2 linked regions of the Alkalilimnicola ehrlichii MLHE-1 genome follow. Each later gene encodes a partner of the first gene's protein in a complex. Links are inferred from orthologs where the notes say so. Each region holds a gene or a part of one and is shown in the gene's direction. Other genes may lie near its edges. The genes, in order: MLG_RS04870 and xseA.

Region 1 (14,748 bases):
TACTCGGATCGGGCTATGCACTACGCGCGGGAAGGCAAGAATGCTGCTTGCCGAACACAGCAATGGGACCGAACTAGGGAGCATCGTAAGCCGCCGCACCGGCCCGATGGCCCGGCGCCGGTTACGGGGTGCGGCCCACCGACGCCTTCGAAGGCCCAGTATACCAGCCAGGACGCTGAGAGATAGCAGGAGCCCAGGCCGTCCAAATCACCGCAGACGACCTCAAACCCCGCCAGGCGCTGGTCTCAAACCATCGCCTCCGCCATATTCCCCTTATCCTCCAACCACCGCCGCCGCTGCGACGCATTGCGCTTGCCCAGCAACTGGGCCATCAACGCCTCGGTGGCCTCGGCGTCGTCCACCATCAATTGCACCAGTCGCCGGGTGTCGGGGGCCATGGTGGTCTCGCGCAATTGCAGCGGGTTCATCTCGCCCAGGCCCTTGAACCGGGTGACGGCCACCTTGCCCTTCAGCTTCTCGGCGGCGATGCGGTCGAGCACGCCCTGGCGCTCGTGCTCGTCCAGGGCGTAGAAGGTCTGTTTGCCCACGTCGATGCGGTAGAGCGGCGGCATGGCCACGAAGACATGGCCGGCGCGCACCAGCGCCGGGAAGTGCTTGAGAAAGAGGGCGCACAGCAGGGTGGCGATGTGGGCGCCGTCGGGGTCGGCGTCGGCGAGAATGCAGATCTTGCCGTAGCGCAGGCCATCGAGCTGCTCTGAGCCTGGGTCGGTGCCCAGGGCCACGGCGATATCGTGCACCTCCTGCGAGGCCATCACCTCGTCGGGCGCGACCTCCCAGGTGTTCAGGATCTTGCCACGCAGGGGCATGACGGCCTGGAACTCGCGGTCGCGGGCCTGTTTGGCGGAGCCGCCGGCGGAGTCGCCCTCCACCAGGAAGAGCTCGGTGCGCGCCGGGTCCTGGGCGGCGCAGTCGGCCAGCTTGCCGGGCAGTGCCGGGCCCTGGGTGACGCGCTTGCGGGCCACCTTGCGGGACGCGCGCATCCGCCGCTGGGCGGCGGAGATGATGAGCTGGACGATGGCCTCGGCGTCCTCCACGTGCTGGTTCAGCCACAGGCTGAAGGCATCCTTAACCACCCCCGAGACGAAGGTGGCGCACTCGCGCGAGGAGAGCCGCTCCTTGGTCTGACCGGAGAACTGCGGGTCCTCCAGCTTGACCGACAACACATAACTGACCCGCTCCCAGACGTCCTCCGGGGTGATACGCACGCCGCGCGGCAACAGATTGCGGAACTCGCAGAACTCGCGGATGGCCTCGGTGAGCCCGGAGCGCAGGCCGTTGACGTGGGTGCCGCCCTGGGCGGTGGGGATGAGGTTGACGTAGCTCTCGGTGATGGCCTCGCCGCCCTCCGGCAGCCAGGTGACGGCCCATTCGGCGGCCTCGTGGTCCGAGCTCATCCGCCCGATGAAGGGCTCGGTGGGCAGGGTCTGCCACTCCTGCAGGGCGCCGCTGAGGTAGTCCTTCAGCCCGTCCTCGTAACACCAGACGGTCTCCTCCTCCGCGGCTTCGTCATAAAAACGCACCACCAGCCCCGGGCAGAGCACCGCCTTGGCGCGCAGCACATGCCGCATCCGCGGGATGGAGAATTTCGGTGAGTCGAAGTACTTGGTGTCGGGCCAAAAGCGCAGCAGGGTGCCGGTGTCCTTCTTGGCCACCTTGCCCACCTCGGTCAGCTCTGAGGTCTTTTCGCCGTGGGCGAAGCTCATCATGTACTCGATGCCACCGCGGCGCACCCGCACCTCCAGCCGCCGGGAGAGGGCATTCACCACCGACACCCCCACGCCGTGCAGGCCGCCGGAGTACTGGTAGTTCTTGCCGGAGAACTTGCCGCCGGCGTGCAGGGTGCCGAGGATGACCTCCACCCCCGGGCGCCCCTGCCCCGGGTGGACGTCCACCGGCATGCCCCGGCCGTCGTCCCGCACCTCCAGGCTGCCGTCGCGGAAAAGGGTGACGTCCACGCGGGTGGCGTGGCCGGCCATCACCTCGTCGACGCTGTTGTCGATGACTTCCTGGGCCAGGTGGTTGGGCCGGCTGGTGTCGGTGTACATGCCCGGGCGCTTGCGCACCGGCTCCAGCCCGGTGAGGACTTCGATATCCGCGGCGTCGTAACGGTTGCTCATGGGCGGGGCGTTGCCTCCTGTTGAACGACAAGCGTGCTGGAGTGTAACGCCGCCACCGGCTCGGCGCTAATGCCCCCGCGTTGACCGCGGCGGCACCGGCGGGTTAGCTTTAGCCGTCTCATGGCCGCGTGGTGCGGCCCGACACCGCTTGGCAAGCCCTGCAGGAAGCCCCATGGATACCCCCTCTTCTGGTTCTGATTCCTTTGATTTCGAGGCCGCGCTGAAAGAGCTGGAAGGCCTGGTCGAGCGCATGGAGCGCGGTGAACTCTCCCTGGAGGAGTCGCTGCGCCAGTTCGAGCGCGGCGTTGAGCTGACCCGCGCCTGCCAGAAGGCGCTGCAGGAGGCGGAGCAGAAAGTGGAAACCCTCATCGGCCAAGGGGCGGACGCCCATGAACAAGCCTTCGAAGATCCGGCACATCGCGACACTTGAACGTGTCAGCCCCACCTGGCGTGCCCGGGTGGAGCAGGCGCTGGACTACTGGTTGCCGGAGGCGCAGACCCACCCCGCGCGCCTGCACCAGGCCATGCGCTATTCCGCGTTGTCCGGCGGCAAGCGGCTGCGCCCGATACTGGTTTTTGCCACCGGGCAGGCCCTGGGCGCGGCCCCCACCCTGCTGGACGGCCCCGCCTGCGCGGTGGAGTGCATCCACGCCTACTCGCTCATCCACGACGACCTGCCGGCCATGGACGACGACGAGCTGCGCCGGGGTCAGCCCACCTGTCACAAGGCCTTCGACGAGGCCACCGCCATTTTGGCCGGGGACGCGCTGCAGACGCTGGCCTTTCACATCCTGGCCCACGACCCGGGGGGGGTGCAGAACAGCCGCGCCCGGCTGCGGATGGTCGAGGTGCTGGCGCTGGCCGCCGGCTCCCGCGGTATGGCGGGGGGGCAGGCCATCGACCTGGCCGCCACCGGGCAGCAACTGGACGTGGCCCAGCTCGAGGATATGCACATCCACAAGACGGGCGCCCTGATCCGGGCCAGCGTGCAGCTCGGCGCCCTGGCCGCCAGCCCGGTGGACGAGGAGCTGCTCCAGCGGCTGGACCATTACGGCAAGTGCATCGGGCTCGCCTTCCAGATCCGCGACGACATCCTGGATGTGGAGGGCGAGACCGAGGCCTTGGGCAAGGCCCGGGGCTCGGACCAGCGCCAGGCCAAGGCCACCTACCCCGCCCTGCTGGGCATGCGCGAGGCCCGCGAGACGGCTGACCGGCTGGTGGAGGACGCCCTGGAGTCGCTGGAGGGGCTGGACCAGAGCGCCGATGTGCTACGCGGCATTGCCGAATACTGCATTGGCCGGAACCACTGAAAACGCGATATAGTATTATTCGTATCTATCGTCGCGTGTGAACACCCCGAGGACCGATCACCATGCCTGAGGCAGAAAAGCTCGCCACCGTCTCCATCGAGGACGTGCAGGCCCGCCAAGACAGCCGCCGCATTCCCATCAACAAGGTGGGGATCAAGGACATCCGCCATCCGGTGCGGGTAGGCGGCCGGGACGGCCAGGAACAGCACACCGTGGCCAATTTCAGCATGTATGTGAACCTGCCTCAGCACTTCAAGGGCACGCACATGTCCCGCTTCGTGCAGATCCTCGAGGGGCACGACACCGAGATTACCGTGCAGTCCTTTCGGGAGATGCTGCACGAGGTGGCCGAGCGGCTGGAGGCCGAATCCGGTCACATCGAGATGGCCTTCCCGCTGTTCGTGCGCAAGACGGCACCGGTCACCGGGGTGCAGAGCCTGATGGACTATCAGGTCGCCTTCATCGGTGAGATCCACGAGGGCGAGCCGGAGCTGGCCATCCGGGTGGTGGTGCCGGTGACCAGCCTCTGCCCCTGCTCCAAGGAGATCTCCCGCTACGGCGCGCACAACCAGCGCTCCCACGTGACGGTCACCGCCAAGACCCGCGATCTGCTCTGGGTGGAGGACCTGATCGACCTGGTCGAGGAGGAGGCCTCCTGCGAGCTCTACGGGCTTCTCAAGCGGCCGGACGAGAAGTACGTCACCGAGCGCGCTTACGAGAACCCCAAGTTCGTCGAGGACCTGGTGCGCGATGTGGCCATCCGCCTCAACGACGAGGACCGGGTGCTGGCCTACAACGTGACGGCCGAGAACTTCGAGTCCATCCACAACCACTCCGCCTTCGCCGAGATCGAACACGACAAGACCGGCGAACCCCGGCGCTGAGGCCTGCCCGCGGCGCGCACCTGCCCTGCCCGGCCCTCTGCCGGGCAATATCCGGTGGCTGTGGTTACAATGTGGCCAACGGCAGCACCGGTGACGGAAGGGACAGGGCCTCAATTGAAGAAACTGCTGATCGCCACCCTGCTGGCCGTCGTGCCCCCGGCCGCCATGGCCGGGCAGGACGCCAGCCTGGTCGACATTTACCAAAACGCACTGGATTACAACGCGCGCTTCGCCGCCGAACAGGACCGGCTGCGCGCGCGCCGCGAAGTGCTGCCCCAGGCCCGCTCCGCCTTCCTGCCCGAGATCGGCGTAGAGGCCCAGTGGGGTTACACCGACGAGCGCACCCGGCTGGACCTGGGCCTGGACGAGGCCGTCGGCCCGGCAGCCGATCTGGCCGCCGCCCTCGGTATCTCCGAGCGTTTCGATAGCCGCTTCGAGACCCGACAGGGGGCGGTGCAGGTGGTGCAGCCGCTCTACCGTGGCGAGAATTTCGCCCGGCTGGAGCAGGCGCGCAGCCAGGTCTCCGCCGCTGAACTGGCCTTGGAGCTGGCACACCAGGACCTGATCCTGCAGGTGGCCGAGGCCTATTTTCAGCTCCAGCTCGGCAACGAGACCGTCCGCCTGACCGAGGCCGAACTGGCGTCCGTGAACGCCCAACTTGAGCGGGCACGCCACAATCTGGAGGCGGGCATCGGCAGCCGCACCGATGTGGACGAGGCCCTTGCCCGGCGCGATCAGGTGCAGGCGGAACAAATCAGCGCCCGCAACGAGCGCGACCTGGCCCGCCAGCAGCTCCAGCAGTTGGCCGGCCCCCTGCCCGGCCCCTTGACCCCGATCAGCCCCGAGTTCCGGCCCTCCGCGCTGGACCCGCCCCAGCCCGACCACTGGGCCAATCTCGCCCGGCGCTATAACCTGACCGTGCAGTTGGCCCACCGCGATCTGGAGATCGCCCGCCAGGAGATCCAGTACCGGCGGGCGGCGCACCAACCTCGGGTGGACCTGATCGGGCGCTATGGGCGGCGCTGGCAGGACGAGGGGCCGTTCGGGGTCGGCGACCGGCTGGACGTGGAGGGGGGCAGTGTCAGCGTGCAACTGTCCATGCCCCTCTATACCGGCGGCCTCACCACCTCCCGGGTGCGCCAGAGCGAGGCCGAGCGCGACGCCGCCCTGCAGGAGCTGACCGAGATTCGCCGCGGCGCTGAGCTGCGGGCCCAGGAGGCGAGCCGCAACCTGAACAGCGGCCGGGAGCGTATCCTGGCCCTGGAGCAGGCCCTGCGCTCGGCGCGCGGCACCGAACAGGCGGTGCGCGAGGGGCTGGCGGCCGGTATGCGCACCACCGCGGACCTGCTGCAGGCCAAGCAGCAGCGGTACGCCGTCGAGCGCCAGCTCGCCGCCGCGCGCTACGCCTACCTGCTCGGCTACCTGGAGCTGCAGGCCGCCGTGGGCCTGGCCCTGGACGGCAACACCGTGCGCGAGGTGGATAGCTTCCTGCGGTCCGGCAACGGCGACGGCTGAGCAGCCAGCGGGGCGCCCCTGGCGGCGGGCGGGCTCAGGCCGACTGCGGGTCGTGGCGCTGCACCCCGGACAACACCTCCGCCGCCGGGAAGCCGTCGCCATGGGGCGTTTCCAACGCCGAGACGGGGTCCTCGCCCGGCTGCACGCTGCCCACCAGGTTGATGAAATCGTACAGCTCCTTGTCCGCCAGGTGGGACGGCTGCACGTTCTGCAGGGCACTGAAGATATTCGCCAGCCGGCGCGGCTCGATCTCACCCCACTCCCGCAGCATCGCCTTGATCATCTGGCGCTTCAGGTCCGGCTGCGAGCCACAAAGGGTGCAGGGGATGATGGGAAACGCCATGCGCTCGGCATAGCGCTCCAGATAGGGCTCCGGCACATAGGCCAGCGGCCGGATCACCACGTGGCGGCCATTGTTGGAGCGCAGCTTGGGCGGCATGGCCGCCAGCCGGCCGCCATAGAAGAGGTTGAGGAAGAAGGTCTCCAGGATGTCGTCGCGGTGGTGGCCCAGCGCGATCTTGCTGCAGCCCATCTCCTCCGCCGCCCCGTAGAGCAGCCCCCGGCGCAGCCGCGAGCAGAGCGAGCACTTGGTCTTGCCCTCGGGGATCACCCGCTCCACGGTGGAGTAGGTGTCCGCCTCCAGTATCCGGTAGGGCACGCCCAGCGATGCCAGGTACTCGGGCAGCACATGCTCCGGGAAGCCGGGCTGCTTCTGGTCCAGGTTCACCGCCACCAGCTCGAAGCGCACCGGCGCGCGCTTTTGCAGGCGCAGCAGCACGTCCAGCAGGGCGTAGGAGTCCTTGCCCCCGGACAGGCAGACCATGACCCGGTCGCCCTCCTCGATCATGCGGTAATCGCGGATGGCGTTGCCGGTCAGGTGGCTGAGACGCTTCTGCAGGGTTTTCAGGCCCATGCCCATGACGAGACCTCTTGGGTTCGGAGCGTGCCGGGTGGCAAGTGTTTGCGCGGAACCCATCATCAGAGCACCGCCCAAAGCACCGCAAACCCCGGATTCTATCAAAGACGGGGAATAAACCCTCGACACCAGCCCCCAACTCCCGGATGATAGCGCCCCCGTATCAGCAACGACCTGTCACGACTCCATGACCGAACGCCTGCGCAACATCGCCATCATCGCCCACGTCGACCACGGCAAGACCACCCTCGTCGACAAACTCCTGCAACAATCCGGCACCCTGGAAACCCGCGGTGAGGCCGTCGAGCGGGTCATGGATTCGAACGACCTGGAGAAGGAACGCGGCATCACCATCCTCTCCAAGAACACCGCCATCCAGTGGAACGACTGGCGCATCAACATCGTCGACACCCCCGGCCACGCCGATTTCGGCGGCGAAGTGGAGCGGGTGCTCTCCATGGTCGACTCGGTGCTGCTGCTGGTGGATGCCGTCGACGGCCCCATGCCGCAGACCCGGTTCGTCACCCAGAAGGCCCTGGCCCTGGGGCTGCGCCCCATCGTGGTGGTAAACAAGATCGACCGGCCCAGCGCCCGCCCCGACTGGGTGGTGGACCAGACCTTCGACCTGTTCGACCGGCTGGGCGCCAGCGACGAACAACTGGACTTCCCCATCGTCTTCGCCTCCGCGCTGCAGGGCTATGCCAGCGAGGACAGCGAGGCCCGGGGCGGCGACATGACCCCGCTGTTCGAGACCATTACCCGACATGTCCCGGCCCCCGAGGTGGACGCGGACGGCCCGTTCCAGATGCAGGTCAGCTCGCTGGACTACAACAGCTACGTGGGCGTGATCGGCATCGGCCGGATCACCCGCGGGCGGGTGCGCACCAACTCCCCGATCAGCATCATCGGCCGCGACGGTCGCAAGCGTAACGGCCGCATCCTGCAGGTGCTCGGCTTCCACGGCCTGGACCGGGTGGAGGTGCCCGAGGCCCGGGCCGGCGACATCATCGCCTTTACCGGCTGCGAGGGGCTCAACATCTCCGATACCCTCACCGACCCGGCCCACCCGGATGCGCTGCCCCCGCTCACCGTGGATGAGCCCACCGTGAGCATGACGTTTCAGGTCAACACCTCCCCCTTTGCCGGTCGCGACGGCAAGTACGTCACCTCGCGGCAGATCCGCGAGCGCCTGGAGCGGGAACTGATCCACAACGTGGCCCTGCGGGTGGAGCCCACCGACGACCCGGACCGCTTCCGCGTCTCCGGGCGCGGCGAGCTGCACCTGTCCGTGCTCATCGAGAACATGCGCCGCGAGGGCTACGAGCTGGGTGTCAGCCGCCCCGAGGTGATCGTGCGCGAGATCGACGGCGTTCAGCAGGAGCCCTGGGAGCAGCTGACCGTGGACGTGGAGGAGCAGCACCAGGGCGCGGTCATGGAGAAGCTGGGCGAGCGCGGCGGCGAGCTGCAGGACATGATCCCCGACGGCAGGGGCCGGGTACGGCTGGATTTCATCATCCCTGCCCGCGGGCTGATCGGCTTTCGCACCGAGTTCATGACGGCCACCTCCGGCACCGGCCTGATGTACCACGTCTTTGACCACTACGGCCCGGTGAAGCAGGGCGACTTTGGCAGCCGACACAATGGGGTGATGGTGAGCATGGCGAAAGGCAAGGCGCTGGCCTACGCCCTGTTCAACCTGCAGGAGCGGGGCAAGCTGTTCATCGGTCACGGGGCGGAGGTTTACGAGGGGATGATCGTGGGCATCCACGCCCGCGACAACGACCTGGTGGTCAACCCGCTCAAGGCCAAGCAGCTCACCAACGTTCGCGCCGCCGGCTCGGACGAGAACCTCATCCTGACCCCGGCCATCGACCTGACCCTGGAGCAGGCGCTGGAGTTCATCAACGACGATGAGCTGGTGGAGGTGACCCCGGAGGCCATCCGCCTGCGCAAGAAGCTGCTCAAGGAACACGAGCGCAAACGCGCCGCGCGCTGAACGGCAACGGGCGCCCTCCCCCGGCCTTTCCCACCGTCATTGCGAGCCCCGAAGGGGCGTGGCAATCCACACGCCGCATGGATCGCCGCGTCGCTTCGCTCCTCGCGATGACGGGGAGTAAGGGGCACACCTCTTGAAGAACTGGACTGTGCAGGGAGGAGCAGGCCGCCCCCACCGTCACTGCGAGCGGGCCCCACCCCCACCGTCACTGCGAGCGGGCCCCACCCCCACCGTCACTACGAGGAGGCGAAGCCGACGTGGCAGTCTACCGCCCTGGATCGCCACGGGCCTTCGGCCCTCGCGATGACGGGGAAAAGCCTTCGGCCCTCTTGAAGAACTTGACTGTGCCGGAAGCGGAAGGTCGCCCCCACCGTCACTGCGAGGAGGCGAAGCCGACGCGGCAGTCTACCGCCCTGGATCGCCACGGGCCTGCGGCCCTCGCGATGACGGGGGAAAGCCTTCGGCCCTCGCGATGACGGGGAGTAGGTTAGGAGTGGTAACATACCCCCCCGAGTATGCGAAAGCCCTGATAATCAACACAGCCTCCGGTAAGCAAGACTATGGACGACAAGACCCGCACTGAACTTGAGGCCGCGGCCTTCCGTGCCCTGGTGCAGCACCTGCGTGAGCGCACCGACGTACAGAACATCGAGCTGATGAACTTGGCCGGCTTTTGCCGCAACTGCCTCTCCAAGTGGTACTTGGCGGCGGCCGAGGAGCGGGGCGTGCCTATGGATTATGATCAGGCAAGAGAGATCGTCTACGGCATGCCCTACGATGAGTGGAAGGCACGCCACCAGCGCGAGGCCAGCACCGAGGAGCTGGCGGCGTTTGCCCAGACGGAGGCCGGACGACAGCAGGGCTGAGCCGGCGCCGGGCACGAACCCAGGGAGGCGGCATGACTACCGAAGCCGGTCACAGCAAGCAACGCGACCCCCAGGACCTGGCACAGCGCCTGCGCCACAGCGGCCTGCGCAACACCCGTCCCCGCCGCTACGTGTTGGAAGTGCTCGCGCACGAGGAGCAACCCCTGAGCAGCCGCGAGATTCACGCCCGCATGGGCGAGCAGGCCTGCGACCTGGTCACGGTCTACCGCTGCCTGGCCGACTTTGAGCGGGTGGGTCTGGTTCAGCGGCACGAGTTCGGCGACGGTAACGCCCGTTACGAGCTCAACGATCAGTCCGGGCACCACCGCCACTATGTGGTCTGCCGGATCTGCCAGCGCAAGGAGGCCATGGACGTCTGCCCGCCACACTGGCTGGAGGAAAAGCTCCGCGCCCGCGGCTACAGCGACATCAGCCACAGCATGGAGTTCTTTGCGGTCTGTCCGCACTGCCGCCTGCAGGAGGAGCGGGAATCCGCCCGTCCCCAATGAGCGCCGAACAGATCCTGAACGGAGACGACTACCAAGCCAAGCGGCGGGTGACCCTGGTCGGGTCCCTGGTCAATGTCCTGCTCGCCATCGGCAAGATCATCGCCGGTGCGGTGGGCAACTCCCAGGCGCTCATCGTCGACGGCGTCCACTCGCTGTCCGATCTGGTCAGCGACGCCCTGGTGCTCTGGGCGGCCCGGGTGGGCAGCTACGGCGCCGACCTGGACCACCCCTACGGCCACGCCCGCATCGAGACGGCCGCCACGGTGGGCGTCGGCGCCCTGCTGCTGCTGGTGGCGGGGGGCTTTGCCTACGACGCCGCCATCCGCATGATGAACCCGGAGGATCTGCTCACCCCGGGCTGGATCGCGCTGGCGGCTGCCATCTTCTCGGTGCTGGCCAAGGAGGCGCTCTACCACTACACCACCCATGTGGCGAATGCGGTGCGCTCCGACCTGATCCACGCCAATGCCTGGCACCACCGCTCGGATGCACTCTCCTCGGTGGTGGTGATTGTCGGTGTCGGCGGCGCTATGGCCGGCCTGCCGTGGCTGGACGCCCTCGCCGCGCTGGTGGTGGCGCTGATGATCGGCGCCGTGGGCTGGCGGTTGGCCTGGCACTCCGCCCGTGAGCTGGTGGACACCGGGCTCGATCCCGACGAGTTGGCCTACATCGGCCGGCTCATCGACAGCGTGGACGGGGTGGAAGGCCATGAGGACCTGCGCACCCGGCGCATGGGTTCCGACACCCTGGTGGACGTGCACATCCGTGTCGCCCAGGACATCAGCGTCTCCGAGGGCCACCGGATCAGCGACGCAGTGCTCCTGCGCCTCTGCCGCGAGGTGGACCACGTGGCCGAGGTGCTGGTGCACGTGGATCACGAGGGCATCACCGAGGCCCGGCGCAGCATCCGCCTGCCGCTGCGGCGGCGGGCCGAGGCGGAATTGCGCGAGGCCTGGGGCCGGCTGCTGGATGACTATCCGCACAACCGGCTCATCCTGCACTACCGCGACGGCCGCCTGGATGTGGACGTCATCCTGACCGGCCTCCCGGAGGGCCGGACACTGCAGGCGCTCGCCGCACTGCAGGAACGCCTGCGCGAGCAGGCCGCTCCCATCGACTACGTCGGCCGAATCCGGCTTTTGGCCCAACCGGGCAGCTAAGCCATGGAACTCGGGTCCCTGGTCAAGGTGCTCTCTGACAGTCCCCTGTGGCTGGCCGGCGGGCTCTTTTTGATCGTCATGCTCGAATCGCTGCTGGTGGTGGGCTACCTGGTGCCCGCTGCGAGCCTGGTCTTCCTGGTGGGGGCCCTGGCCGCCTCCGACCCGGTGCTGCTGCTGCCCGCCTTCGCCGGTGCAGCGGGAGGCGCGCTGGTGGGCGGCGCGGCCAACTATGAGCTGGGCTTCCGGCTGCGCCACCGCACCGATCGGCTCTGGCCATTCAGTCACCACCCGGGGCTGCTGGAGCGCAACCAAGCCTTCCTCGCCCGCCACGGCGCCGTCAGCCTCATTGTCTCCCGCTTCGCCAAACCCACCCGTTCGACCCTGCCAGCGGTGGCGGGGATGCTGGACATGGACCGACGCCTTTTCCTATTCGGCAACCTCCTGTCCGCCCCCCTGTGGGCGGCGGTCTGGCTGGGGTTGGGGCTGGGCGCGGGCACCTCGGTCGCGGTGGTGTTGGGCGAAGCCGGGCGGGTGGCCCTGCCCTTCCTCACCGCCGCGGTGCTGTTGGCCGGCTTCGGCTGGCTCTGGGGCCGACGGCGGTTGCGCCGGGGCCTGCCCTCCGGCGCGCGCCACTGGCGGATGGTGGTCATTCTTCTGGTGACCCTGGCGATGGTGGTCTCGGTCCTGGAGGTGATGGCCTAAGCCCTCAGACGACCAGCGGCGGCTCCTCCATGGCGGCCACCTGCTCGCGCAGGGCCAGTACGTGCTCTTCCCAATAGCGATCGGCCCCGAACCAGGGGAAGGCCTGGGGAAAGGCGGGATCGTGCCAGCGGCGGGCCAGCCAGACCGCGTAGGCCATGATGCGCAGCGTGCGCAGGGCCTCAATCAGGTTCAGCTCCCGGCGGTCGAAGGGCCGGAACTGCTCATAGCCCTCCAGCAGGTCGGAGAGCTGAACGGTGCGCTCCGGCCGATCGCCCGAGATCAGCATCCAGAGATCCTGCACAGCGGGCCCGGCGACGCAGTCGTCCATATCGACGAAGTGGGGCCCCTCCCCCTCGCGCCAAAGGATGTTGCCGGCGTGGCAGTCGCCGTGCAGCCGGATGGCGCCCCAGTTGCCCGCGTCGGCAAAGCGGGCCTCCAGCAACATGAGCAAGTGATCGGTCACGCCCTGGTAGGCTTCGCACAGGTGCGCCGGGATCCAGCCCTCGGCCAACAACCAGTCCCGGTGCTCACGGGCCACGCCGGTGTCGCGGATCAGTGGCCGGTGGCGGAAGCGGCCGGCCTCGCCCACGGTGTGCATCCTGGCCAGGAACCGGCCCAGCCAGAGCCGCACTTCCGGGTCGTCCAGGGCGGGCGCACGCCCGCCGCGCCGGCGATAGACCGCCAGCCGGAAGCCCTCGTGCCGGTGCAGGGTCCGCCCCTGAATGCGCAACGGCGGCACCACGGGGACGTCACGGGCCACCAGCTCTTCGCACCAGGCGTGCTCTTCCAGGATGGCCTCGTCGCTCCAGCGCTCCGGCCGGTAGAACTTGACCACCACCGGTGCCGCCTCCTCCAGTCCGACCTGGTAGACGCGGTTCTCGTAGCTGTTCAGGGCCAGAAAGCGGCCGTCAGGTAGAAAACCCAGGGCCTCGACGGCATCCAGCACCTGGTCCGGGCCCAGGCTGGCATAGGGATGGTGGGCGTTGGCGGGCATCAGGTCTCGTCCTGCGCGGCCAGTTCGCGCTCCAGGCGCGCCAGCGCCGCCAGGGGCTCATCGGCGCGGGTAACCGGACGCCCCACCACCAGGTGGGTGGCGCCGCCCGCGACCGCGTCGGCCGGGCTCAGCACCCGCGCCTGATCGCCCTTTGCCGCCCAGGCCGGGCGGATACCCGGGGTCACCCGCAGGAAACCGTCGCCGCAGCGCTCCCGCACCAGGGCCGCCTCCCGGGCACTGCAAACCACCCCGTCCACGCCGGCGCCCCGGGCCAGCTCGGCCAACCGGCAGACGGCGGCGTCCGCCGGGCCGGCCAGGCCAATCTCACGCAGGGTCGCGTCGCTGTGGCTGGTGAGCACGGTGACCGCGGTCAGCAGCGGGCGATCCCCGGTCTCCCCCAGGGCCTCCCGGGCCGCCGCCATCATCGCGGCACCGCCCAGGGCGTGGACGTTGACCATCCACGCCCCGGTGGCGGCCGCCGAGCGACAGGCCCCGGCGACGGTGTTGGGGATGTCGTGGAACTTGAGATCGAGAAAGACCCGGTAACCCCGACGGACCAGCGCGTCCACCAACTGTGGGCCTTCGGCGACGAACAGCTCCTTGCCCACCTTCAGCGCGCAGCGCTCGGGGCTCAGGCGATCGGCGAGCGCCAGGGCCGGCCCGGCCTCGGGGTAATCCAGGGCAATGATCAGTCGGGAATGGGACACGGGTTACTCTCCCTCCACGCCACGCAGGGGGCGGATACTGCCCCAGCTCTTGCAGCCGGGGCATTGCCAGAACAGCGTGCGGGCGGTGAAGCCGCATTGCCCGCAAAGGTACTGCGCCCGCGCCTCCAGCAGCGCGCGGAGAGTCCGGTGCAGTGCCGCCTCCACCGGACCCTCCGCCACAGGGGGGGCGCCGTCGCTCATCTCCACCAGCCGGAGTAGGCCGCGCACCGAGGGCTGGGCTTCAAGGTGCTCGGCCAGCCAGCGCATCGCCGCCTCGTGCCCAGCCTCCGCGCGCAGCCACTCCACTTTCGCCAGCGCCACCGCCACCGGGGCCTTGCCGGTGGCGAGCAATTGATCGAGAAACTCCGGGTAGCGGTGGAGCTGACCCAGGCTCTCCAGCGCCTGGTACAGGCCATCGAGCACCTCGCCGACGAACTCCGGTGCCTGGGTAGGCACCTGCCGGTACAAACGTACCGCCTGCCGGGCATGCCCCATCTGCCGCGCCAGATGCCCGGCCTGGATACTCGCCCGGACACACCGCGGGTCGTGGGTGAGGGCGCGCTTGTAGAGGGTGCGGGCACGGCTGAGATCGCCGGCCGCCCAGGCTTCGCCCGCCATCTCGCAGTAGAAGTGCGCCACCTGGGGGTGGAGGTTCTGGGCGGAGACCTTTTCCAGGCGCAGGGCGGCGCCGATGGCCTGGTCCCACTCCTTCTCCTGCTGATAGATGGCCAGCAGTTGACGCAGGGCCGGTTCGACGTGGTGGTTGAGGTCGATCACCTCCTCGAAGAGCGTCTCGGCCCGGTCGAGCAGGCCCGCACGCATGTAGTCCTCGCCCAGCTCCAGCAGGGCGTAGGTGCGCTGCTGGCGGCTCAGGGCCGGGCGGGCGATGAGGTTCTGGTGAATACGGATGGCGCGGTCGACCTCACCCCGGCGCCGGAACAGGCTGCCCAGCGCCAGGTGGGTCTCGACTGTCTCGCTGTCCACCTCCACCATTTGGGTGAACACTTCGAGCGCCTTGTCGCGCTCCTCGTTCAGGAGGTAGTTGAGGCCC
Region 2 (14,725 bases), 300 kb from region 1 along the record:
CAAGGACGAGTTCCCCGTCCACGTCCACCGCCGACACGCCGGTCAACGGCGTATAGGCATTGATCCGCTCCGCCAACGCCTGCGGATTGTCGATGCCCGCCCCGGCCTCCGAGAAGACATTGACCCCATTGATGGTCATCAGCTGCACCGGGTCGGGATCCGCGGTAAACGAGATCTCATCCTCACTTAGCCCCGTTTCCGCAACGATGGACCCACCGGAGGTCTGGAAGGCCTGCACCCCCGTCTCGGAGAAGTTGTCGTTGATTCGGCTGATCACATCGCTGATGTTCTCGGCACCATCCATATCGATGGTCACCCCGGCAATGGAGAGCTCTCCACCCTCGGACAAGGTGTTGGTGGCCACCGCACCGGAGTCTGCCACCTGCGCCCCCAGCGACTGGGCCCGGGCATCCACCCCGTCCACCGAGATGATCTGCCCCCGGTTGGCGCCCACCTGGAAGATCAGGTCGCTGAGCGAGCCGTCCAGGATGTTCTGGTTGTTGAACTGGGTGGAGGCGGCAATGCGGCTGATCTCGCGGATGGCCTGCTGCACCTCCTGGTCCAGGGCATCGCGATCGGAGGCGGAGTTGGTGTCATTGGACGCCTGCACCGCCAGCTCGCGGATCCGCTGCAGCAGGTTGGTGCTCTCGTCCAGTGCCCCCTCCGCGGTCTGGGCAAAGGAGATGCCGTCGTTGGCATTCCGCACGGCCTGGTCCAGGCCGTTGATCTGCGATGTAAAGCGGCTGCTGATGGCCAGCCCCGCCGCGTCGTCCTTGGCGCTGTTGATCCGCAGTCCCGAGCTCAGCCGCTCCAGGGCCACGCCCAACTGGCCCTGACTGGCGTTGAGATTGCGCTGGGCGTTCAGGGAAGCGATGTTGGTGTTGATGACCTGTGCCATGACGTTCACCCCTCAAGCATCGATTGCGGCTGTGCCGCTTGTTGTCAGTGACGGGCCCATGCCAGCCGGCCCGACCTCCGTGCACTCAGGCTAACGACCGGGCGCGGGAGTGCTTGATTGGGGGTGGTTTTTCGGCAGAAAGCGGCAAGCACGAACCGACCCGGCCGAAAAAACGGCAAGGCCCTGCCGCTCGAACGCGCCCAGCAGCGGTTCTTTGCGCCAGATCAGCGTCGTCACCCTGACACCTCTGGCATAATGAAACGTGAATTCTTATAACGCGTAAGCGGAGACGCTCACCCGATGAAAACACACTCCCTCTCCCTGGCACTCACCGGCAGCGGCGGTACGGGGGTCATGACCGCCGGGCAGATCCTGCTGGACGCGGCGGCGCAGGCCGGCTGGTACGGGTTGATGACCCGCTCCTTCGGCCCGCAGATCCGCGGCGGCGAGGCGGCGGCAATCCTGCGCCTGGCCCACCAGCCGGTGGGATGCCAGGACGACCAACTGGATCTCTTACTCGCCTTCGACTGGGGCAACATCGAGCGCTTTATCGCCGAACTGCCCCTGGGCGGCGACAGCGTGGTCATCGCCGACCCCTCCCAGGGCGACGTCCCGGAGGTGGTGGTGCGCACCGGCGCCAGCCAGTCCATGATCCCCATCAAGGAGGTCACCAAAGGCGTCAAGGGCGGCCGGGCGAACATGGTGGGCCTGGGCCTGGTGGCCGAACTGATCGGGCTACCCGAGGAGGCCCTGCTCCGCACCCTGCAGAAGGTGTTGGGCCGCAAGGGCGAGGAAGCGCTGGCAACGGCACAGGCTTGCCTGAGCGCCGGCCGGGCGCAGGCGGACACGGTGGGTGTGGACCTGCGCCTGGCGTCGAACGGCACAGCGCAGGGAGAGCGGTGGGCGCTGTCCGGCAACGAGGCCGCCGGCATGGGGGCGGTGCGCGGCGGGGTGCGCTTCAGCGCGGCCTACCCCATCACCCCCTCCACCGACGTCGTCGAGTGGCTGGCCCCGACCCTGCCCCGGGTGGGCGGCTGCCTGGTGCAGGCGGAGGACGAACTCTCCGCCATCAATATGTGTATCGGGGCCAGTTTCGGCGGCACTCCCGCGCTCACCGCCACCTCGGGCCCGGGGCTGTCGCTGATGGTGGAATCGCTGGGTCTCGCGGTGGCCTCGGAGACGCCGGTGGTGGTGGTCAACGTGATGCGGGGCGGCCCCTCCACCGGCATCCCGACCAAGTCCGAGCAGGCCGACCTGAACATCGCCCTCTACGGCCTGCATGGCGACGCCCCGCACCTGGTGGTCGCCGCCAACGGCATCGCCGACTGCCTGGCCGCCACCCAGTGGGCCGTACACCTGGCCGAGGCCCTGCAGAGCCCGGCCATCGTGCTCAGCGACCAGGCCCTGGGCCAGGCGCGCGCAGTCATCGACCGTCCGCAGCGGGTGGATTATCGGGCCCAGCGCAAGACGGCCGACCGGCCGGGCGAGGGCTACCTTCGCTACGCCATCACCGAGGATGGGGTCTCACCCATGGCCATTCCAGGCACCCCCTGCGGCGAGTACACCGCCGACGGGCTGGAGCACGCCGAGCGCGGCACCCCCTCCACCCAGGCCTCCCACCACCAGGCGCAGTTGGACAAGCGGCTGCGCAAGCTCACCGGCCACGACTACGGTGCCTATTGGGCCGACATCGAGGGCGACGGCGAGCTGGCGGTGATCACCTGGGGCTCCAGCACCAGCCCCGTCCGCGAGGCGCTGGAGCGGGCACAGGCCGAGGGCATTACGGCCCGGATGGTCTCCGTCCGGCTACTCTCACCGGCGCAGCCCGAGGCCCTGGCCGCGGCCCTGGACGGCGTCAGCCGGCTGCTGGTGGTGGAGCAGAGCCACGACGGCCAGTTCCACCGCTACCTGCGCGCCCACTACGACCTGCCCGGCACCGTCCGGGCCTTTCACCACCCCGGGCCGCTGCCCATCCGGCCGGGTGAGGTTCTGGAACAGCTGCGCCAACTGGCGCAACAGGAGGCGGCATGAGCACCTGTGCAGACCACGCGAGACCCTCGGTCCTCAAGGCCAAGGACTATAAATCGGACATCAAACCGGTCTGGTGCCCGGGCTGCGGCGACTTCGGCGTGCTTAACGCCATCACCAAGGCGCTGGCGGCCCTCGCCCTGCCCCGCGAGCAGGTGGCCTTCGTCTCCGGGATCGGCTGCTCATCGCGCATACCGGCCTACTCCAGCGTCTACGGCTTTCACGGCGTGCACGGCCGCGCGCTGCCGGTGGCCACGGGGCTGGCAGTCAGTCGCCCGGACCTGACGGTGCTGGCCGCCGGCGGTGACGGCGACGGCTTCTCTATCGGCGGCAACCACTTCCTGCACGCCTGCCGGCGCAACGTCAATATGACCTACCTGGTCATGGACAACGCCGTCTATGGCATGACCAAGGGGCAGGCCTCGCCCACCACCGAGCCCGACTGGACCGGCAGCCAGCTCACTCCGGAGGGCCCCGGGCTGGCCCAGTTCCAACCGCTGGAGATCGCCCTGTCGGCGGGTGCCCCCTATATCGCCCGCTGTTTCTCCGGCAATCCCAACGGCCTGGCGAAACTGATCAGCGAGGCGCTCCAGTTCCCCGGCTTCGCCTTCATCCAGGTGTTGAGCCCCTGCGTGACCTACCGGCCGGAGCAGAAGGATTACAAGAAGATTGTTCACCCCGACTTCGAAGCGACCGGCGACCGCCGCGAGGCCTTCCTGCAGCTGATGGACGATGACGGCTTCACCACCGGGGTACTCTACCGGGCCGACAGGCCGGCATTCCGGCCGGAACAGGCGAAGGCCGCCGACCTGGACACCATCGAACAGCAATTCAGGGTGGCATGATGGATACGGTACGCACCTTTCTGGCCCACGCCGTGGTACTGGAGAATGACGCAGCGGAACGCTACGACGAGCTGGCTGACGCCATGGAGACCCACAACAACCCGGAGGTGTGCGAGCTGTTCCGGCGCATGGCGGGCTACTCTCGGCTGCACCTGCAGGAGGCCACCGAGCACGCTGAGAAACACGCCGGCGGCCTGCCCGACCTCAAACCGTGGGAGTTCCAGTGGCCGGGCGAGGAAAGCCCCGAGTCGGGGGAGCTGGACCAGAGCCACTACCTGATGACCGTGCACCACGCCCTCAAGCTGGCGCTGGCCGCCGAGACCGGGGCCCGCGACTTCTACGGCCAAGTGGCCCGCAGCACCCGAAACGACGAGGTGCGGGCCCTGGCCGAGGAGTTCACGGCCGAGGAGGCGGAGCACGCCGAGCTCATCGAGGAGTGGCTCAAACGCTATCCGGCCCCGGAGGAGGGCTGGGATGAGGACCCGGACCCACCGGCACCGGCCGACTGAGCCCCGGCGGTCTGCCCCGCCAGCGGGGGCTCCGGGCCGTCATCCGGCCGGGCCGCGCCACGCTTGGGCGGCCCGGGGATGAAGGCGTTGGTGCGCGCCATGTAGTCGCGATAGCCCTCACGGGTGGCCTGCAGCCGCTCCTCCAGCAGGGGCACCCCGGAAAAGCGCAGCAGGAGCCAGGTCATGAGTACCGGCGAGACCACCGTCCACCAACCGCCGGCGGCCAGCGCCACCAGGAAGAGGCCCCACCAGACCAGGCATTCGCCAAAGTAGTTGGGGTGGCGGCTATAACGCCACAGGCCCTGGTCACACACCCCCACCCCGCCGGACTCGCTGCGGAACCGCGCCAGCTGCCAGTCCGCCACGGTCTCGTAGACCAGCCCCACCAGCCAGACCAGTACACCGAGCCAGAGCAGCACGCTGGTCAGCGGTGCCGGGTCGCGCAGGGCGACCACCAGCGGCAGCGCCACCACCCAGAGGATCGCCCCCTGCAGCAGAAAGACGTTGCGCAGGCTGAGCCAGCGGAAGGCCTCGCCATGGTAGTTCCGCATGGCGGCGTAACGGGGGTCCTCTCCGGTGCCCCAGTTGCGCCAGGTGACGTAGACCGTGTAGCGCACCGCCCACAGGACCGCCATCAGCAGCGGCAGCCAGGCGCCCGCCGGGGCCGCCGCCTCCAGGTACCAGAACAGCCCCAACAGCACAAAGCCCGCGCCCCAGAAGCGGTCCACCAGGCTGACATCGTCATGGGTAAGGGTGTCCAGCCAGATGGCGACCATCATCACCAGCACAAGGGGCAGGCCCGCCAGGGCAGCGCCCAGCGTGGTTTCAAACATGGCTAATCCTCGCTTGACTCGACAGACTGGAGCATCCCGCCCTGGGGCGCACTGTCTCCAGGTTATAACTTATGCCCTAGTGCTTCACAAACCGCCATCGCGAGGGCCGAAGCCATTCCCACCGTCATCGCGAGGGCCGAAGGCCCGTGGCGATCCAGAGCGGTAGACTGCCACGTCGCTACGCTCCTCGCAGTGACATTGGGGGCGCCACCCCCGTCATTGCGAGGAGCGCAGCGACGTGGCAATCCACACGCCGCCTGGACTGCCGCGTCCCCTTCGGGGACTCGCAGTGACGGTGGGGGCCCACCCCCGTCATTGCGAGGAGCGCAGCGACGTGGCAATCCATACGCCGCCCTGGACTGCCGCGCCCCTGCGGGGCTCCCAGTGACACGTAGCTCGCCACCCGATGGCGAATGACGCTTTGTCCAGCAGTACCCTAATTGAAGCCCAAGAGTTCCGTCGGCACCAGTATCCGGGCTAACATCCCCCCATGGTTACCACCGCATCCCAGGCCCCGCGCACGGTCTACACCGTCAGCCAGCTCAACCAGGAGGTCCGCAGCCTGCTGGAGACGACCCTGCCGCCGCTCTGGGTGGAGGGCGAGATCAGCAACCTGGCGCGGCCGCGCTCGGGCCATCTCTATTTCACCCTCAAAGACAGCGCCGCCCAGGTGCGCTGCGCCATGTTCCGCAACCGCAACCTGCTGCTGCGCTTCCAGCCCGGCGACGGTCAGCGGGTGCTGGTGAGGGCCCGCGCCGGGCTCTACCCCGCCCGCGGCGAGTTCCAGCTGGTGGTGGACCACATGGAGGAGGCCGGCGAGGGGGCCCTGCGGCGGGCCTTCGAGGCCCTGAAGGCCCGGCTGGAGCAGGAGGGGCTGTTCGATCCGGCCCACAAGCGGCCGCTTCCCGCCTTCCCCCGCCGGTTGGGGGTAATCACCTCGCCCACCGGGGCCGCCATCCGCGACGTGCTGACGGTGCTCCGGCGCCGCTTTCCGGCCCTGCCGGTGCTGATCTACCCGGTGCCGGTGCAGGGAGAGGGGGCCGGCGGACAGATCGCCGCCGCCATTGAAGAGGCCGACCGCCGTCGCGACGTGGACGTAGTGCTGGTCACCCGGGGCGGTGGCTCGCTGGAGGATCTATGGGCCTTCAACGAGGAGGTGGTGGCGCGGGCCATCCACGCCTGCGGCCTGCCGGTGGTCAGTGCCGTGGGGCACGAGGTGGATGTCACCATCTCCGACCTGGTGGCCGACCAGCGCGCACCCACGCCGTCGGCCGCCGCCGAACTCATCTCGCCGGACGGCCCGGCGCTGCTGCACCAAGTCCGGGGTCTGCGGGACCGACTGCTGCAGCTGACCACCCAGCACCACCGGCGGGCCAGTGATCGGCTGAACGGCCTCGCCCGCCGGCTGCAGGCCCGGCACCCGGGCCAGCTTCTGCGCGACCGCAGTCAGCGCCTGGACGAGCTGGACCAACGCCTGCGCCATGCTATGGCGCAGCGCCTTGCCCGGCACACGCAGGCCCTGGACCATTTGCGCGCCCGGTTACGCCAGGGTGATCCGCGGCTCACCATCCGCCGGCGCGAGGAACAGCGCCTGGCGTTGGAGCGACGGCTGCATGCGGCCGTACGCCAGCAGCTACAGGCCCGGGAGCAGCGGCTGTCCGGGCTCGGTCGTGCGTTGCATGCGGTCAGTCCGCTGGCCACCCTCTCCCGCGGCTACGCCATCGCCCGCCAGGGCGCTGACGGGCCGGTGCTGCGCGACAGCACCCAAGTGGCACCCGGTGATGCCGTCCGAGTCCGGTTACACCGGGGGCAGCTGGACTGCCGGGTGGAGCGGGTCCACGGCGAACCGGAGGGTGGCAAACAGTGACGGTGGCACCACGCCCGTCATAAGCTCCAGCCCCACCATCGATCGGATCCATCGGAACAATTCATTTAATCCCGCGCCAGAGATTCGCTAGTTTCGTTGTCCAAACCGTGTACAGGGCTGTAACCCCCGACGCTTCGGACATTGGAGGGCACCCATGGGCAACGAGCTGAACTACCACGAACTGATCGACCGGCTCAGCGACAACGACGGGCAGGACCTGGACGAGGTGGATGTCGGAGGGGCCGCGCCGCCCACCGATGCCCGGCGCGTTATCGAACGCATGTGGGAGGAGCAGCGCCTGCAACGCGAACTCCGGGCGCTCGATCTCGACGTCGATGACCTCGACGACGACTGAGCCGCCCGCGACCCGGCGGACGCCACTCAGCCCCGGGCCTACTACAGGGCCTTGGCGGCCTGCGCCCGGTTGCGGCCATTCGCCTTTGCTGCATAGAGCGCCTGGTCCACGCGCTTGAAGAGCGCGTCAGCGCCCTCGTCCGCGCCCGCCTGGGCGTACCCGAGGCTGATGGTGACCGGGTCCGGTATCGGGAAGCGGGCCTCGGCGACGTAGGCCCGCAGCACCTCCGCCAACTGGCCCGCCCCGGTCTCGTCAGTCCCGGGCAGCACCAGCAAGAACTCCTCCCCCCCCCAACGGCCGACGATATCCGTATCCCGCACCCGCTCAGTGACCAGGCCGGCCAGCTGCCTCAGCACCTGGTCGCCCGCATTATGGCCGTGGGTGTCGTTGACGCGCTTGAAGTGGTCCAGATCGAACAGCACCACGGACACGGGGTGGCCGGTGCGGGCTGCCAGGCGCAGTTCCCGCTCCAAAGCCCGCTGGGTGTGGCGGCGATTATACAGGCCCGTGAGGCCATCGTGGCTGGCCCGGTAGCGCAGCGCCTGCTCCCGGCGCTTGCGTTCGGTGATATCCTCCGCCACGGTGGAGTACCGCTCCACCCGACCGGTCTCATCGCGGTGGGCCACAATCAGTTGCTGGAGTGGGGTCTCGCCGCCATCGGCCCGGCGGAACGCCGTCTCCCCCATCCAATGGCCCTCACGCGCCGCGGTCGGCAGGCCCTCTTCAAGGATCCGCCGTACCGCCCAGGGCGGGTGCGCCAGACGCAAAACCTCGGCAAAGTTCACCGTCAGGTCCTTGCTTTCCGGTGACACCCCGGGCAGCCACTCCCGGAACAACGCGCGCCCGGCCCGGTTCAGATAGACCAGTCTGCCTTCAGCCTCTGCCATGGCGATAAACTGCGGCGAGGCCTCCAGAATCTCCACCAGCTGCCGGCGGTTACGTGCCAGCTCCCGCCGTTCGGTGATGTCATGGATGATGGAGTGAAGATACTCCCGTCCGCCCACATCGACCGCGCCGGAGTGCACCTCCACCTCGCGGATCTCGCCGCTGGCCAGGCGGTGGGGAAAGTAGAGCACCTTCTGTTCGCCGCGCTGCACCCGGGCCATGGCCTCGCGCACCGCCTCGGGCGACAGTTGGTTGATCTTCGAGACGGGCATCCCGCGCATTTCCGTCCGATGGAAGCCGTAGAACCGGGCGGCCGCCTCGTTGACATCCACCAGCACGCCCTCGCGGGGGTCCACCAGCCACTGGATGGCGTCGTGACGCTCGAAGATCTGCTGGTACAGCCCCAGGCGCTCATCCTCCACATCGAGCAGGTGGTCCAGAGTGCGCCCCAGCCGGGCCAGCTCATCCCACCCCTGCAGCGCGGTGCGGGCGCTCCGGTCGCCGCCCTCGCGGGCCTTGAGCGTACGCTCCAGTGACCAGACCGGCTGCAGCACGTACCGCTTCACCACCCAAGTTGAGACCAGGCCGTAGAGCAGCACTACGACCACCGCCCACCAGACCGGATACAGTGTATCGGTACTGAACAGCCCCGGTTCCCAGTCCCGCCGCATGCTGAGCAGCACCCAGGCCTCGCCCGAGGGTCGGTCCACCAGTCGGATGACCCCGGCGGGGATCTCGCGCAGCGCCAACAGCGGCCCGTCCCCCTGCAACAGCATGGGGCCGCCTTCGCGGCGCAGGCGCTGGTACTCCTCAGCGGAGAACCGTGTCTCGATCACATCGCTCCAGTCCTGGCCGAGCAGCCCGGGGTCGTGCGCGGCCAGCAGCCGGCCCTCCCCCGGCCGGCCGATCAGCACCTCCAGCACTTCCGGGTTCGCCCCCAGCGCCTCCACCACACGCTGCAACTGGTGGCTGGAGCTACTGTTGGCCAGCGCGATCCCCGCGGCGCGGAGCAAATGTGTCGCCATACTCTCCGATTTGCCACGCATCATTTCCTGGCTCTGCCAATAGGAGAGGGAACCGGCCAGAATGGCCAGCAGGAAGGCAACCAGCAGGATCGGCAGCAGGACGCGGCGGGCGAGTCGGGTTCTTAAAGCAGGCTTCACGTGGGTACCACCAGCCGTGGCGCGGCGGGCTGACGAGGACTGATCCGGAGTCACTATATGCTTAATTTGCGATGATTCTAAAGAGAAAAACCCTGACGTCAACCCTGGGTTTTACCCATCGACCCGATGGACATCCACCGACATCCCGGCGTTGCGCGGCCTCAAGGCCCGCACCGGGGGGCGCTGTCCGGCGAAAACTTGATTATTTTCATGGTCTACTAAACTGACCATCATGACTGTCCCCGCCAATGAATTCCTGCACCGAAGCAGCTTGGCTGAACTGCCCGCGTTCCCGGCCGTGGTGCTGTCGTTGCTGGAGGCCACCGCCCGGGGCGACGCCGGACCACGGGAGATCGAGACCATCATCGCCCGCGATAGCACCCTCGTCGCCCGGCTTCTCGGCGCCGCCAATGCCGCCGCCTATACCCGCAGCACGCCCACCGACAGCCTGCGCGAGGCCATCGCGCGGCTGGGGCTGAGCCGGATCAACACCCTGGCGGTCGCCACCGCCGTGCGCGGCTTTTTCCAGGCCCTGGACAGGGGCCAGCCGGTCTGGGTGGAGGCCCTGTGGCGCCACGGGCTGCTTTGCGCTCAGCTCGCCCGCGAACTGGCCCGGGCCCGGGCCAACAGTTGTCCGGAAACCGCCTACCTGGCCGGCCTGCTGCACGATGTGGGCAAACCAGTCATGGGTCTGGCCCGCCCGGAGGAATACCAACGACTGCTGGCGGACGCCGAGGCCTCCGACCGTGGCCTACAGGGGTTGGAACAGGCGCGCTGGGGCTGCGACCACAGCCAGGTGGGGGCGGAACTGCTCGCCGACTGGGGCTTCCCGGCCCTGCTCATTGATGCCGTGCGCTACCACCATCAGCCGGTACCGGCGCTGGAACACGCCCACCCGCTGGTCCGCTGCGTGGCGCTCGCGAACCTGCTCTGTCACCACCCGGAAGTGGACGTGACCGGTCGCCAGGCCGCCGCCCGGTTGCTGGACCTGGGCCGGGAGGACACCCAGACCCTGGTGACCGCGGCGCAGCACGAGCTGGCCAAGACCTGCACGGCGCTCGGCGAGGACGACGCGGCATCGGACCTGAAGGGGGCCCATGAGCGGGTGGTGCAACGGCTGGGGGACCAGGTCCGCACCGCGGCGCTGACCGGGGGGCTCGGGGCCGCGCTGGCCGAGGGCGACACCCTGGAGAGCCTCGCCATCTGTGTGGCCCTGCTGTTCGGGGTACGACACCTGCTGGTGCTGGAGGTGGACGAGACCGGCGAGCGGCTGAGCGCTACCGCCATGCCCGCCAACGACCCGGCCATCAGCGAACTCTCCCTGCCGCTGGAAACCGCGGCCAGCCCCATTGCCGCGTTACTGCTCGAGGACCGCATCGCCCCACTCAAGACCCCCGACCCCGGCGCCATCGACCAGCCGGTGGCGGACCGCCAGGTACTCGACCGGCTCCCTGGCGAAGCTGCCCTGGGGCTGCCCCTTTACAGTGAGGGCCGGCCGGTGGCGGCACTCATCCTGGGGCTGAGCCACGGGCAACTCCAGGCCCTGCAAGCGGAGGCCCCCCTGCTCCGCACCTTCGCCGCCCAGGCCGGCGCCCTGCTCGCCCGCCGCCAGCGGGAGGACCAGGCCGTACGGCAGGCGCGGGAGGAGGCCTCTGCGCAACAGCGGCGCCGCGAAGCGGAATTGGTCAAGGCAACCGCAAACCCGATTACCGTGATGCAGAATTACCTGAGCGTATTACAACAGCAGCTTGAGGCGGACCACCCCGGACAGAGCGGGGTCAGCGCCCTTCGCGACGAGGTCGAACGGATCCGCGAGCTGATCAGCGAACTGGAACCGACGGTCGACGGAAATCCGGCAAACCCCTGAACCCATCATGCCCGCCCGAACGGGTCGCGCCTGTCAGGACAGCTTACCGTGAAAGCCATGCCACCGACGCCACCCGAAGAGATGGACACCCTGCCATCGGCCTACGAACGCAGCGAGCGGATCCTGGCCGTGGACCGGCACCCGCGCCTGCTGGAGAGCCTGGACATGCTGGCCAACGCCCGCGGCATACCCCTGGACACGGCGGAGACCCCGGCGGAGGCCCGGACCCTGGTCCGGCAGCGGGAGTACGGGGTGGTATTGGTGGACATGCAGGCCGAGGACACCGCCAGCCTGGACCTGATGGAGTGGCTGCACAACCATCGCGCGGGCATGGACGTGATCGCCCTCACCGCCGACCCCACCTGCCGGGCCCCCATTGAGGCGTTGCGCCGGGGCGCCAGCGAGTTCATCCGCAAGCCCTTCGCCCCCGAGGCCATGCTGGCGACCCTGGAGAACACCCTGGAACGGCGCCGCCTGTCCCGCCAGAACGAGCAGATCCGCCACCGGCTCAAGCGCTCCGAGCGGCTCTACCGCTTCATTGTCGACAACTCCCCCGATTTCATCTACGTGCTGGACGCCGAGGGCCGGTTCACCTTCATCAACCGCAGCGCCGAGCGGTTGCTGGGGATGACCCCCGATACCCTGCTCGGCGAGCATTTTCAGTGCCTCATCGCCGACGAGGACCGCGCGGTGGCCGAGCGCCGCTTCAACGAGCGGCGCACCGGCCAACGCGCCACCCACAACCTGGAGCTGCAGCTCGCCCCGCCCGGCGCCGCCGGACAACCCACCCGCACGGTGGACCTCACCGCCATGGGCATCTACGCCGACGGTGATGCACCCCACCCCGGTCAGTTCCTGGGCACCTACGGTATCGCCCGCGACGTCACTGATCGGAAACACGCGGAGTCCATCGTCCACTACCAGGCCCACCACGACCTGCTCACCGGCCTGCCCAACCGCGCCCTGCTCAAGGACCGCCTGGCTCAGGCCCTGGCCCGGGCCCGCCGCGGGAACGAGGAAGTGGCGGTGCTCTTCCTGGATCTGGACCGGTTCAAGGTGGTGAACGACAGCCTGGGCCACTCGGTGGGTGACCAACTCCTGCAGCAGGTGGCCCAGCGCCTGCGTGCCTGTCTGCGCGAGGGCGATACCCTGGCACGGCTCGGTGGCGATGAGTTCACCCTGTTACTGCCTGCCATCCCGGACCGACCGGCCGTCGAGCGGGTGGCGCAGAAGTGTATCGATGCCCTGGAACAGCCCTTCATGGTGCACAACCACCGACTCTTCTTGGGGGTGAGTATCGGCATCGCCCTGTTCCCCGAGCATGGCGAGACCCTGGAGACCCTGATCAAGCACGCCGATGTGGCCATGTACCACGTGAAGGAGCACGGCAAGGGCCATTACACCTTCTTCGACCAGGCCATGGGCAGCCGCATCGACCACCATCTGAACATGGAGACCGGCCTGCGCCGGGCCCTGGAGCAGCACGAGTTCCGTGTGGCCTACCAGCCGCAGGTAGACGTGGTCAGCGGCCGGGTCACGGGGATGGAGGCGCTGATCCGCTGGCAACACCCTGAGACCGGCGAAGTGAGCCCGCGGGAATTCATCCCGGTGGCAGAACAGACCGGCCTGATCCTTCCGATCGGTGAGTGGCTGTTGCGCAGCGCCTGCGAGGAGCTGCTGCGTTGGCCGGATGGCAACGAGGGCCTGCGCCTGGCGGTCAATCTCTCGCCGTTACAGGTCCACCAACGGGACTTTGTCGACCGCGTACGGGCCATCTGCGACGAAACCGGATTCCCGCTCCGACGGCTCGACTTGGAGATCACCGAGAATCTGCTCATGCGGGACGTGGAGTCGGTGGTGGAAAAGCTGCGCACCCTGAGCCGGCTCGGCGTCACCATCACCATCGACGACTTCGGCACCGGCTACTCTTCCCTGGGCTACCTGCAGCGGCTGCCCATCCACGCCCTAAAGATCGACCAGTCCTTCGTCCACGCCATCCGCGAGAATGAAGAGAAAGGCACCCTGGTGGAGACCATCATCGCCATGGCCCATGGACTGGGGCTGAACGTGGTGGCCGAGGGCGTGGAGACAAAACGCCAGCTCGACTACCTGCGCCGCCTGCAGTGTGGTCGCATGCAGGGCTTTTACTTCAGCTATCCGCTGAGCGGCCACGAGGCGGTCGACCTGCTGGAAGGCTGGGCGCGCGAACACCTGGCCAGCCGCCACTGACCCGCCCGCACCGCCCTGAACCGAACCCTGAACCGAACGGGGCCCTGCCGCATCGCCACGGCAGGGCCCCGTCTCACGGCCAACCCCGGTATCGGGGCGGGCGGGCGATCACATGCGCTCGAAGATGGCCGTGATGCCCTGACCGCCACCGATGCACATGGTGACCAGGGCGTACTTGCCCTGGATGCGGTGCAGCTCGTGGATTGCCTTGACCGCCAGGATGGACCCGGTGGCCCCCACCGGGTGGCCCAGGGCGATGGCGCCGCCGTTGACGTTGGTCTTGGCCGGGTCCAGCCCCAGGCCCTTCATGACCGTCAGCGCCTGGGCCGCGAAGGCCTCGTTGGACTCCACCACGTCCATGTCCTCGATACTCAGTCCGGCCTTGTCCAGCGCCACCTTGGACGACGGGATCGGCCCCTCCCCCATGATGTCGTTGGGCACCCCGGCAATACCGTAGGCCACCATCCGCGCCACGGGCTTGTGACCGGCCTTCTCGGCCGCGGCACGGTCGGCCAGCACCAGGGCGGCAGCGGCATCGTTGATACCGGAGGCGTTGCCGGCGGTCACGGTGCCGCCCTCCTTCTTGAAGGCCGGGCGCATCTTGGCCAGATCCTCAACGGTGACACCAAAGCGCGGGTGCTCGTCGGTGTCAAAGACCTTCTCGCCCTTCCGGCTCTTGATGGTCACCGGCACGATCTGGTCCTTAAAGTAGCCGCCTTCGATGGCCGCCTGGGCACGGCGCTGGGACTCCGCGGCGAACTGGTCCTGCTCCTCGCGGGAGATGTTCCACTTCTCGGCCAGGTTCTCGGCGGTGATGCCCATGTGGCCGACGCCGAAGGGGTCGGTCAGGGTGGCCACCATCATGTCGACCATCTTGGCATCCCCCATGCGGGCGCCGAAACGGGCCGAGGGGGTGAGGTAACCGCCCTTGGACATCACCTCGGTGCCGGCACCGACACCGAAGTCGGCATCGCCCAGCAGGATGGACTGGGCGGTGGAGACGATGGCCTGCATGCCGGAGCCGCACAGCCGGTTGACGGTGACCGCCGTGGAGTTGTGCGGCAGCCCACCCTGCACCGCCGCCACCCGGGCCACATAGGGCGAGCGGCTCTCGGTGGGGATGCAGTTGCCCACGGTGGTGTAGTTGATCTGATTGGGGTCGACACCGGAGCGCGCCACCGCCTCTTTGATGATCAGGCCACCCAGGTCAGCGGGCTCGAACCCGGCCAAGGTGCCGCCAAAGGTA

Evidence for each region.
Region 2: the proteins of MLG_RS04870 (region 1) and xseA are in contact, whole or in part, in a cryo-EM structure (PDB 8TXR), measured with the Escherichia coli proteins. The link is inferred for Alkalilimnicola ehrlichii MLHE-1 from one-to-one orthologs.

What each region holds. Positions count from the first base shown.
Region 1 is NC_008340.1:1,059,093-1,073,840, reverse strand. The notes cover bases 1,025-3,939. They hold MLG_RS04870 (exodeoxyribonuclease VII small subunit), read left to right. Parts: upstream 1,025-2,310; coding sequence 2,311-2,568; downstream 2,569-3,939. Other genes in these bases: folE2 (GTP cyclohydrolase FolE2), read left to right, coding at 3,511-3,939; ispA ((2E,6E)-farnesyl diphosphate synthase), read left to right, coding at 2,528-3,448; parE (DNA topoisomerase IV subunit B), read right to left, coding at 1,025-2,138. In the rest of the region: more of parE, read right to left, coding at 246-1,024; more of folE2, read left to right, coding at 3,940-4,332; MLG_RS04855 (TolC family outer membrane protein), read left to right, coding at 4,447-5,847; tRNA 2-thiocytidine(32) synthetase TtcA, read right to left, coding at 5,882-6,766; translational GTPase TypA, read left to right, coding at 6,951-8,759; MLG_RS04840 (DUF1244 domain-containing protein), read left to right, coding at 9,320-9,625; MLG_RS04835 (Fur family transcriptional regulator), read left to right, coding at 9,658-10,134; MLG_RS04830 (cation diffusion facilitator family transporter), read left to right, coding at 10,131-11,294; MLG_RS04825 (DedA family protein), read left to right, coding at 11,298-11,996; MLG_RS04820 (serine/threonine protein kinase), read right to left, coding at 12,001-12,990; pyrF (orotidine-5'-phosphate decarboxylase), read right to left, coding at 12,990-13,697; lipopolysaccharide assembly protein LapB, read right to left, coding at 13,701-14,748. UniProt on the Escherichia coli protein: Bidirectionally degrades single-stranded DNA into large acid-insoluble oligonucleotides, which are then degraded further into small acid-soluble oligonucleotides.
Region 2 is NC_008340.1:763,252-777,976, reverse strand. What follows is about bases 4,900-7,791. They hold xseA (exodeoxyribonuclease VII large subunit), read left to right. Parts: upstream 4,900-5,603; coding sequence 5,604-6,980; downstream 6,981-7,791. Other genes in these bases: MLG_RS14690 (sensor domain-containing diguanylate cyclase), read right to left, coding at 7,377-7,791; MLG_RS03570 (hypothetical protein), read left to right, coding at 7,135-7,335; MLG_RS03580 (DUF1295 domain-containing protein), read right to left, coding at 4,900-5,113. Also shown: MLG_RS03600 (flagellin), read right to left, coding at 1-898; MLG_RS03595 (2-oxoacid:acceptor oxidoreductase subunit alpha), read left to right, coding at 1,199-2,929; MLG_RS03590 (2-oxoacid:ferredoxin oxidoreductase subunit beta), read left to right, coding at 2,926-3,771; MLG_RS03585 (ferritin-like domain-containing protein), read left to right, coding at 3,771-4,280; more of MLG_RS03580, read right to left, coding at 4,220-4,899; more of MLG_RS14690, read right to left, coding at 7,792-9,383; MLG_RS03560 (HDOD domain-containing protein), read left to right, coding at 9,655-11,250; MLG_RS03555 (putative bifunctional diguanylate cyclase/phosphodiesterase), read left to right, coding at 11,308-13,479; MLG_RS03550 (acetyl-CoA C-acyltransferase family protein), read right to left, coding at 13,588-14,725. UniProt on the Escherichia coli protein: Bidirectionally degrades single-stranded DNA into large acid-insoluble oligonucleotides, which are then degraded further into small acid-soluble oligonucleotides.